DNA from 2 places in the Micromonospora sp. GCM10011541 genome. Region 2 is predicted to be linked to the other one. Evidence: predicted binding sites of a transcription regulator. Region 2 holds the regulator's gene; the other holds the start of a gene.

Region 1 (4,347 bases), on a different contig from region 2:
GCGCTGACCGACGGCGCGTACGTGGCGAACCGGTTCCGCATCGTCCAGAGCCGTAGGCACGTCTGAGGTTGCTGTTGGGGTTTCCGGGGCAGCCCACCCCGCTCCAGGCGGTCAGGCTTGATCCTTCCGCGGGGCGGGCTGCCCCGGAAACCCGCCCGTGGTGCTCCACGTCGGGTGGTTCTGGCCGATTCGGTGGTGAAGAAAATCAATCAGGCGGGGCGGCGCATCTGGAGTTCGCGCAGCGTCGGGATCTTCGGGTGCGGCACCCGCACGCCCGTGTCCACGAAACCCAGCCGCTGGTACGCCCGGTAGGCGCGGTCGTTGCCGACCACCACCTCCAGCATCAGCTCGGGCCGGCCGCACGCGCGGGACCAGGCCGCCACCGCGTCGACCAGTTCCCCGAGCAGGCCGGTGCCCCGCCAGGCCGGGGTGAGGTAGACGGCGTAGATCACGGTGAGGCCGGGCTCCTCCGGGACGACCGTGCCCCCGGCGTGGCCGACGAACCGGCCGCCGAGGTCGGCGACGAACTGGGCCGTCGCGGCGCCCCGCGACACGGCGGCGATCCGGGCCGCGTAGTCGGCGTGCGGGCGGGCGGCGGCCTCCGCCACGGTCTCCAGGAAGGCCAGCGGCGCGTCGGCGAGCATCTCCAGCCGCAGCGCGCGCATCCGGGCGGCGTCCTCCGGGCGGATCCGGCGGACGGTGGCCGTCCGGGCGGCTGTCATGGTCGGCGCGCTCGTCATGTCGCATGCATACCGGAGGGACGGTCGTCCATGTCGCGCCGGGCCCGATCCTGCCCGGAATATGCCCGATTTGCGGTCGTGCGCCGTCGTCACGCCTCGTGTAGCGTGCGATTTCGGTCACCGATTCAGCGGCCGTCGCCGATCGCCGGAACGGTGGTCCGGGCGCGGGCTCGGCCGGCGTCCGGGGGTTGTGGAACGCCGCGCAGAGTGAGGAAGTGCACCGTGGCACAGGGCACCGTGAAGTGGTTCAACGCCGAAAAGGGCTACGGCTTCATCGCCGTCGACGGCGGGCAGGACGTCTTCGTCCACTTCTCCGCGATCGAGATGGACGGCTACAAGGCGCTGGACGACGGCCAGCGGGTCGAGTTCGAGATCGCCCAGGGCCAGAAGGGTCCGCAGGCCGAGCGCGTCCGCGTCATCGCCTGATCCCGTCGCCGCCCGTCGGGCGGCTTTTCCACTCCGATCAGGGGCAGCGGTGCGGGTGCGCACCGGGGAAGATCATGAGCCGTTCCAGCCATCGATGCTGAGGACGGCCCATGTCCGATCTGCCCCCGCCGGATGCTCCCCGACCCCACCCGTCGGAGCCCGCCGGCGCCGGCCCGTGGGGCGGACCGGGCCAGGGCGGGCCGCCCCGAGCGGCACCGCCCGGCTGGGCGCCGCCCGCGTACGGTGTGCCGTCGCAGCCCGCCGCGCCGCCGCCGTACTGGCCGCCGGCTCCCTTCGCCGGCCACCCGCCCCACGGCGGGTATCCGCCGGCCGGGGGCGCGCCATGGCTGCCCGCTGCCGGGTACGACCCCCAGGATCCGCTGGTCACGCCGCCGGGGGCCGGCGTCGCCGGCTGGTTCCAGCGCGGCGCCGGCGCGCTGCGCCGGAGCTGGCGCGTCCTGCTGCCGATCATGCTGATCACTCAGGGGTTGCCGGGCATCGCGATCACGCTGTTCGCGCTGCCGTTCTACCCGCACCCCACCCTCACGGTCACCGCGCCGGGTGAGCCGCCCGCCCCGTTCCCCGCCGACTACTTCCGCGAGCTGCTCGTCTTCTTCGGGGTGGCGCTCGTGGTCGGGGTCTTCGCGCTGGCCGTCCAGTGCGTCGGCTGGGCGGCCGGCACCTGGGCGGTCACCCGGCAGGCGGCCGGCGAGCCGGTGACGGTGGGCGGCGCGCTGCGCTACGGCCTGCGGCGGGCGGCGGCGCTCTGGGGCTGGATGCTGCTCGTGTTCGCGTTGGTGCTGGTCGGCGCGGTCTTCTGCTACCTGCCCGGGATCTATCTGATGTGCGCGCTCAGCCTGGCCGGCCCGGTGCTGCTCTTCGAGCGGGTCAACCCGATCGCCCGGTCCTTCAAGATCTTCCACGCCCGGTTGGGGCAGGTGCTCGGCCGGGTGCTCCTGGTCGGGCTGCTGGCGACGATCAGCTCGATGGTGGCCGTACCGGTGCAGATGATCATCAGCCTGGCCGGCGGGCCGGCCGGCGCCTTCGAGATCACCGCCGGCACCGTCGTGGGCTCGGTGGTCACCGTGCTGCTCTACCTGCCGGCCTGGCTGGCCTACCTGATCGGTCTCGTCGTGACGTACGCCGAGCAGCGGGCCCATGAGGGCCCGGTGAACTCCGCCCGACTCGCGGCGGAACTCGGCTGAGCGAGCCCATCGTGCTTGCACTCGGCAAGGGAGAGTGCTAAACAGGTCATTGGCACTCGCATACCGTGAGTGCCAATGGTCGGGGCGGTAGGGCCACGGCTGCGCCGGCGTCTCGATGGCGCCGGAGCGGCACATGGCCGGTCGTCGCGGGCTGTCCGGCCCGACCGAGGAGACGTCGCCGTCGCCAGGTGGCGACGTCCCCTAGGTGCGTACACCAGGCGGCCCATCCGGGGCACACACTCGGGTGGCCCGTGAGTGTCCAGGAGGACAACGCCGTATGGCCAAGATGATCGCGTTCGACGAAGAGGCGCGCCGCGGCCTCGAGCGGGGCATGAACCAGCTCGCCGACGCCGTGAAGGTGACGCTCGGCCCCAAGGGCCGCAACGTCGTGCTCGAGAAGAAGTGGGGTGCCCCCACCATCACCAACGATGGTGTGAGCATCGCCAAGGAGATCGAGCTCGAGGACCCGTACGAGAAGATCGGCGCCGAGCTGGTCAAGGAGGTCGCCAAGAAGACCGACGACGTGGCCGGTGACGGCACGACGACGGCGACCGTCCTGGCTCAGGCCCTGGTTCGCGAGGGCCTGCGCAACGTGGCCGCCGGTGCGAACCCGATGGCCCTGAAGCGGGGCATCGAGGCCGCCGTGGCCAGCGTCTCGGAGGAGCTGTCCAAGCTCGCCAAGGACGTCGAGACCAAGGAGCAGATCGCCTCCACCGCCTCCATCTCCGCCGGTGACAGCACCGTCGGTGAGATCATTGCCGAGGCGATGGACAAGGTCGGCAAGGAAGGCGTCATCACCGTCGAGGAGAGCAACACCTTCGGCCTGGAGCTCGAGCTCACCGAGGGTATGCGCTTCGACAAGGGTTACATCTCCGCGTACTTCATGACCGACCCGGAGCGTATGGAGGCCGTCTTCGACGACCCGTACCTCCTGATCGTCAACAGCAAGATCTCGTCGGTGAAGGACCTGCTCCCGATCCTGGAGAAGGTCATGCAGGGTGGCAAGCCGCTGCTGATCATCGCCGAGGACATCGAGGGCGAGGCCCTGGCGACCCTGGTCGTCAACAAGGTCCGCGGCACCTTCAAGTCGGTCGCCGTCAAGGCGCCGGGCTTCGGTGACCGCCGCAAGGCCATGCTGGCCGACATCGCCATCCTCACCGGTGGCCAGGTCATCAGCGAGGAGGTCGGCCTCAAGCTGGACGCCGTCAGCCTCGACATGCTGGGCCGCGCCCGCAAGGTCGTGGTGACCAAGGACGAGACCACCATCGTCGACGGCGCCGGTGACGCCGAGCAGATCCAGGGTCGGGTCAACCAGATCCGCGCCGAGATCGAGAAGAGCGACTCCGACTACGACCGGGAGAAGCTGCAGGAGCGCCTGGCCAAGCTGGCCGGCGGTGTTGCGGTGATCAAGGTCGGCGCGGCCACCGAGGTCGAGCTCAAGGAGCGCAAGCACCGCATCGAGGACGCCGTCCGCAACGCGAAGGCCGCCGTCGAGGAGGGCATCGTCCCGGGTGGTGGCGTCGCGCTGGTGCAGGCCGGCAAGACCGCCTTCGACAAGCTGGACCTGACCGGCGACGAGGCGACCGGCGCGCAGATCGTCAAGATCGCGCTGGACGCCCCGCTGCGGCAGATCGCCGTCAACGCCGGCCTCGAGGGTGGCGTGGTCGTCGAGCACGTCCGCAACATCGAGGCGGGCTGGGGCCTGAACGCCGCCAACGGCGAGTACGTCGACCTGCTGGCCGCGGGCATCATCGACCCGGCCAAGGTGACCCGGTCGGCGCTGCAGAACGCCGCGTCGATCGCGGCGCTCTTCCTCACCACCGAGGCCGTCGTGGCGGACAAGCCGGAGAAGACCCCGGCCGCCCCGGCTGGTCCGGGTGGCGGGGAGATGGACTTCTGAGTCCAGTTCCACCGAACGCCGAAAGGGGGCGGGCCGCGTCAGCGGTCCGTCCCCTTTCCGTCCGTCACGTCGGCAG
Region 2 (4,347 bases):
GTTCGCGGCGTGGTGCCCCTCGGGGCCGTCCAGCGTCAGTGCGTCACCGGTGGGCAGCGCCTCCACCAGGAACAGCGGGGCGGACACGTCAGGCGTGCCCGTTGAAGGCGTCGCGCATCCGGGAGAAGAAGCCGCCCTGCTTGGTCAGCTCGGCAACCTCCTCGCCCCGGGTCTTGGCGAAGTCGCGCAGCATCCGCTCCTGGTCGGCGTCGAGCTTGGTCGGCGTCCGCACGTCCAGATGGACGTAGAGGTCGCCGCGGCCGGTGCCGCGCAGGTGCGGCACGCCCCGGGCGCGCAGCCGCAGCGTGCTGCCCGGCTGGGTGCCCGCCTTGACGTCGACCGTCTCCTCGCTGTCCAGCGTCTTGATGGTCAGCCGGGTGCCGAGCGCGGCGGCGGTCATCGGCACGGTGACCCGGCAGTGCAGGTCGTCGCCCTTGCGGGAGTAGACGTCGTGCGGCCGCTCGTGGATCTCCACGTACAGGTCGCCGGCGGTGCCGCCGCCCGGGCCGACCTCGCCCTGCTGGGCCAGCCGGATCCGCATGCCGTCCTCGACCCCGGCCGGGATCTTGACGGTCAGCGAGCGGCGGGTCCGCACCCGGCCGTCGCCGGCGCAGGTCGGGCAGGGGTGCGGGATGGTGGTGCCGTAGCCCTGGCAGACGGTGCACGGCCGGGCGGAGACCACCTGGCCAAGGAAGGTCCGCTGCACCGACTGCACCTCGCCCCGGCCGCCGCACGCCTCGCAGGTGGCCAGGTGGGTGCCGGCCGCGGTGCCGGCGCCGGAGCAGGTGGTGCAGAGCACGGCGGTGTCGACGGTGATCGGCGCCTCGACGCCGAACGCGGTCTCGTGCAGGTCCAGCTCCAGCCGCAGGATCGCGTCCGCGCCCGGCCGGGTCCGCGGGCGCGGCCCCCGGGCGCCGCCCGCGGCGCCGCCGAAGAAGGCGTCCATGATGTCCTGGAAGCCGACGAACGGGCCGGCCCCGCCGGGACCACCCGGACCGCCGGCGCCCCCGCCGCCCGGCGCGAGCGGGTCGCCGCCCAGGTCGACGATCTGCCGTTTCCGGTCGTCCGAGAGGACCTCGTACGCGGCGTTGATGTCCTTGAACTTCTCCTGTGCCTCCGGGTCCGGATTGACGTCCGGGTGGAACTGCCGCGCCAGCTTGCGGTAGGCGCGCTTGATCTCGTCGTCGGAGGCCTCCCGGCTCACGCCGAGAATGCCGTAGTAGTCCCTGGCCACTGCGTTCCGTGTCCTCATGTTCGTCTCGCGTTGCGCCGGTCGGCGGCCGGAGCCGGCCGTCGGCCCTGACTGGTCAGTTCTGGGCCAGCAGCTCGCCCACGTAGCGTGCCACGGCCCGCACCGTGGCGATGGTGCCGGGGTAGTCCATCCGGGTGGGCCCGAGCACCCCGAGGCCGCCGACGATGGTCGCGCCCGGGCCGTACCCGGTGCTCACCACCGAGGCGGCGCGGAGGTTGTCGATCTCGTTCTCGTCGCCGATCAGCACCCGAGTGGTGCTCGGCTCGGCCTCCCCGATCAGCTTGAGCAGCACGACCTCCTCCTCGAGCGCCTCCAGGATGGGGCGCAGCGAGCCCTGGAAGTCGAGCAGTCCACCGCGGGTGAGGTTGGCCGTCCCGGCCAGCGCGATCCGCTCCTCGTGCCGCTCCACCAGCGTCTCCAGCAGCACGGTGGAGAGGGTGGTCATGGCGCCGCGCAGATGCGGCGCCGACTCGTCGACGAGCGCCTGGACCAGCGGCGGGGTCTCCGAGAGCCGGCTGCCGACCAGCTTCTCGTTGACCAGCCGGCGCAGGTCGATGACGTCGGCGGCGGGGATCGGCGCGGGCAGCTCGACCAGCCGCTGCTCGACCCGCCCGGTGTCGGCGATCATGACCAGCATCAGCCGGGTGGTGGAGATCGGCACCAGCTCCAGGTGGCGCACCGAGGAGCGGGCCAGGCTCGGGTACTGCACCACGGCGACCTGGCGGGTCAGCTGGGCCAGCAGCCGGACCGTGCGGTGCACCACGTCGTCCAGGTCGACCGCGCCGACCAGGAAGCGCTCGATGGCCCGGCGCTCGGCCGGGCTGAGCGGCTTGACCCGGGAGAGCCGGTCGACGAAGAGCCGGTAGCCGCGGTCGGTGGGCACCCGGCCCGCGCTGGTGTGCGGCTGCCGGATGTAGCCCTCCTCCTCCAGCACCGCCATGTCGTTGCGCACCGTCGCCGGGGAGACGCCCAGCTGGTGTCGCTCGACGAGGGCCTTGCTGCCGACCGGCTCCTGCGTGGCGACGTAGTCCTCGACGATCGCGCGCAGCACGGCGAGCTTGCGGTCGTCGAGACCCATCTCCCCACCTCCTGAAGCACCTCGACCCGCCGGTGGTCCGGGGCGGGCCGGGCACCTGGCACTCGACTGTAGCGAGTGCCAGTCTACGTCGGCGCCACCCCTGACGCGATGATCAGCGACGGACCACGGGGGTCCGGCCCGCCACCCAGCACGGCGCCAGAGCCGTTCAGCCGGACATCCCGGGCGATCTCGCTCTGGTGCCGCCTTGCGGGCAACCCCTACCGTGACGTCCATGACTGAACCACCTCGCCCTCCCGGAGCGGGGGACGCCGGCGCTCAGCCGCCGGACCCGACCCCGCCGTCGGCACCGTACGGCTCGTCGGCGGACGAGCCACCCACCGCACCACTGTCCGGGGCGCCGGGCGCGGGCGGCTATCCCCCGCCCGGTGGCTATCCCCCGCCCTCCGGCGGCCAGCCGCCGTCGGGTGGCTACCCACCTCCGGGCGGCTATCCGCCGCCGGGCGGCGGCTATCCGACCGGCGGCGCGTACGGCGCCCCGAGCGGCGGCTGGGCCAACAACGAGGACAAGACCTGGGCGCTGGTCGCGCACTTCGGCGGCGCGGCGGCGATGTTCGTCAGCGGCGGCGTGCTGGGCTGGCTCCCGCCGCTGGTCGCCATGCTGGCCCGGGGAAACCAGTCGCCGACGGTGCGTCAGCACGCGGTCGCGGCGCTCAACTTCCAGCTGCTCTGGTCGATCGTCGGCCTGGTCGGCTGGGTCCTGGCCTGCATCGTGATCGGGTTCCTCGCGGTCGGCGCGGCGGTCATCATCGGCGTCCTGTTCGGCATCCTCGCCGGCGTCAAGGCCAACGAGGGCCAGCTCTACCGCTATCCGATGAGCATCAGCCTGGTCAAGTGACGCCCCGCCCGGCCGGCCCGCGGGTCGGCCGGGCGATCGGCGGTCAGGGCAGCAGGTCGCGGACCACCGCGTCAGCCAGCAGCCGGCCGCGCAGCGTGAGCACCGCCCGGCCGGCCGCGTACTCCGGCGCGGCCAGCAGCCCGCCGGCCAGGGCCCGCTCGGCCCCGGCGCGCCCCGCGTCGTCCAGCACGTCCAGCGGCAGCCCGGAGGCGAGCCGCAGCCGCAGCATGACGTCCTCCATGTGCGCCTCGTCGGGCGTGAGCACCTCCCGGGCCAGGCCCGGCGACTCCCCGGCGGCGAGCCGCTGGGCGTACGTCGTCGGGTGCTTGACGTTCCACCAGCGCACCCCGCCGACGTGGCTGTGCGCCCCCGGTCCGAGGCCCCACCAGTCGGCGCCGGTCCAGTAGAGCAGGTTGTGCCGGCACCGGGCCGCCGCCGAGCGGGCCCAGTTGGACACCTCGTACCAGGAGAAACCGGCCGCGTCGAGGGCGGCCTCCGCGGCCAGGTAGCGGTCCGCCGCCACGTCGTCGCTCGGGTACGGCAGCTCGCCGCGCCGCATCCGCGCGGCCAGCCGGGTGCCGTCCTCCACGATCAGGGCGTACGCGCTGACGTGGTCGACCCCGGCCGCGACGACCTGCTCCAGCGAGGCGGCGAAGTCCTCGGCGCGCTCCCCCGGCGTGCCGTAGATCAGGTCCAGGTTCACGTGGTCGAACCCGGCGTCGCGCGCCTCGAGGGCGGCGGTGGTGGCCCGCCCGGCGCTGTGCTTGCGGTCCAGGATCGCCAGCACGCCCGGCGCGGCGGACTGCATGCCCAGCGAGATCCGGGTGTAGCCGGCGGCCCGCAGCGTCTTCAGCGACTCCGGCGTGACCGACTCGGGGTTGGCCTCGGTGGTCACCTCGGCGTCGGCGGCGAGCCCCCAGGTGCGGTCGATCCCCGCCAGAATGCGGGCCAGGTCGTCGGCGGGGAGCAGGGTCGGCGTGCCGCCGCCGACGAAGACGGTGTCGACCCGTCGCGGCGGCGTGTCACCGAGCACCCGGCCCGCGAGGGCCAGCTCGGCCAGCACGGTGTCGGCGTACGACTCGCGGCTGGCCCCGCCGCCCAGCTCGGCCGCCGTGTACGTGTTGAAGTCGCAGTAGCCGCAGCGGCTGGCGCAGAACGGGA

The links. Region 2 encodes HrcA, which represses chaperone genes, less so after heat shock. Its sites were predicted from a motif close to GGTTNGCACNCTCNNNNNGAGNGTGCNAACC; they were not measured.
Region 1: groL (chaperonin GroEL) is a predicted target of HrcA. The motif match lies at 2,419-2,449, and genes of this name have one in related genera.

What each region holds. Positions count from the first base shown of each region.
Region 1 covers NZ_JBHSBP010000049.1:264,638-268,984, forward strand. The annotation lists gene paaN (phenylacetic acid degradation protein PaaN) at 1-66, shown strand, start outside; gene ACFOYX_RS18360 (GNAT family N-acetyltransferase) at 210-740, opposite strand; gene ACFOYX_RS18365 (cold-shock protein) at 963-1,166, shown strand; gene ACFOYX_RS18370 (hypothetical protein) at 1,277-2,371, shown strand; gene groL (chaperonin GroEL) at 2,649-4,271, shown strand; gene ACFOYX_RS18380 (hypothetical protein) at 4,336-4,347, opposite strand, start outside.
Region 2 covers NZ_JBHSBP010000065.1:87,713-92,059, reverse strand. The annotation lists gene ACFOYX_RS27450 (16S rRNA (uracil(1498)-N(3))-methyltransferase) at 1-87, opposite strand, end outside; gene dnaJ (molecular chaperone DnaJ) at 89-1,234, opposite strand; gene hrcA (heat-inducible transcriptional repressor HrcA) at 1,308-2,330, opposite strand; gene ACFOYX_RS27435 (DUF4870 domain-containing protein) at 2,563-3,186, shown strand; gene hemW (radical SAM family heme chaperone HemW) at 3,230-4,347, opposite strand, start outside.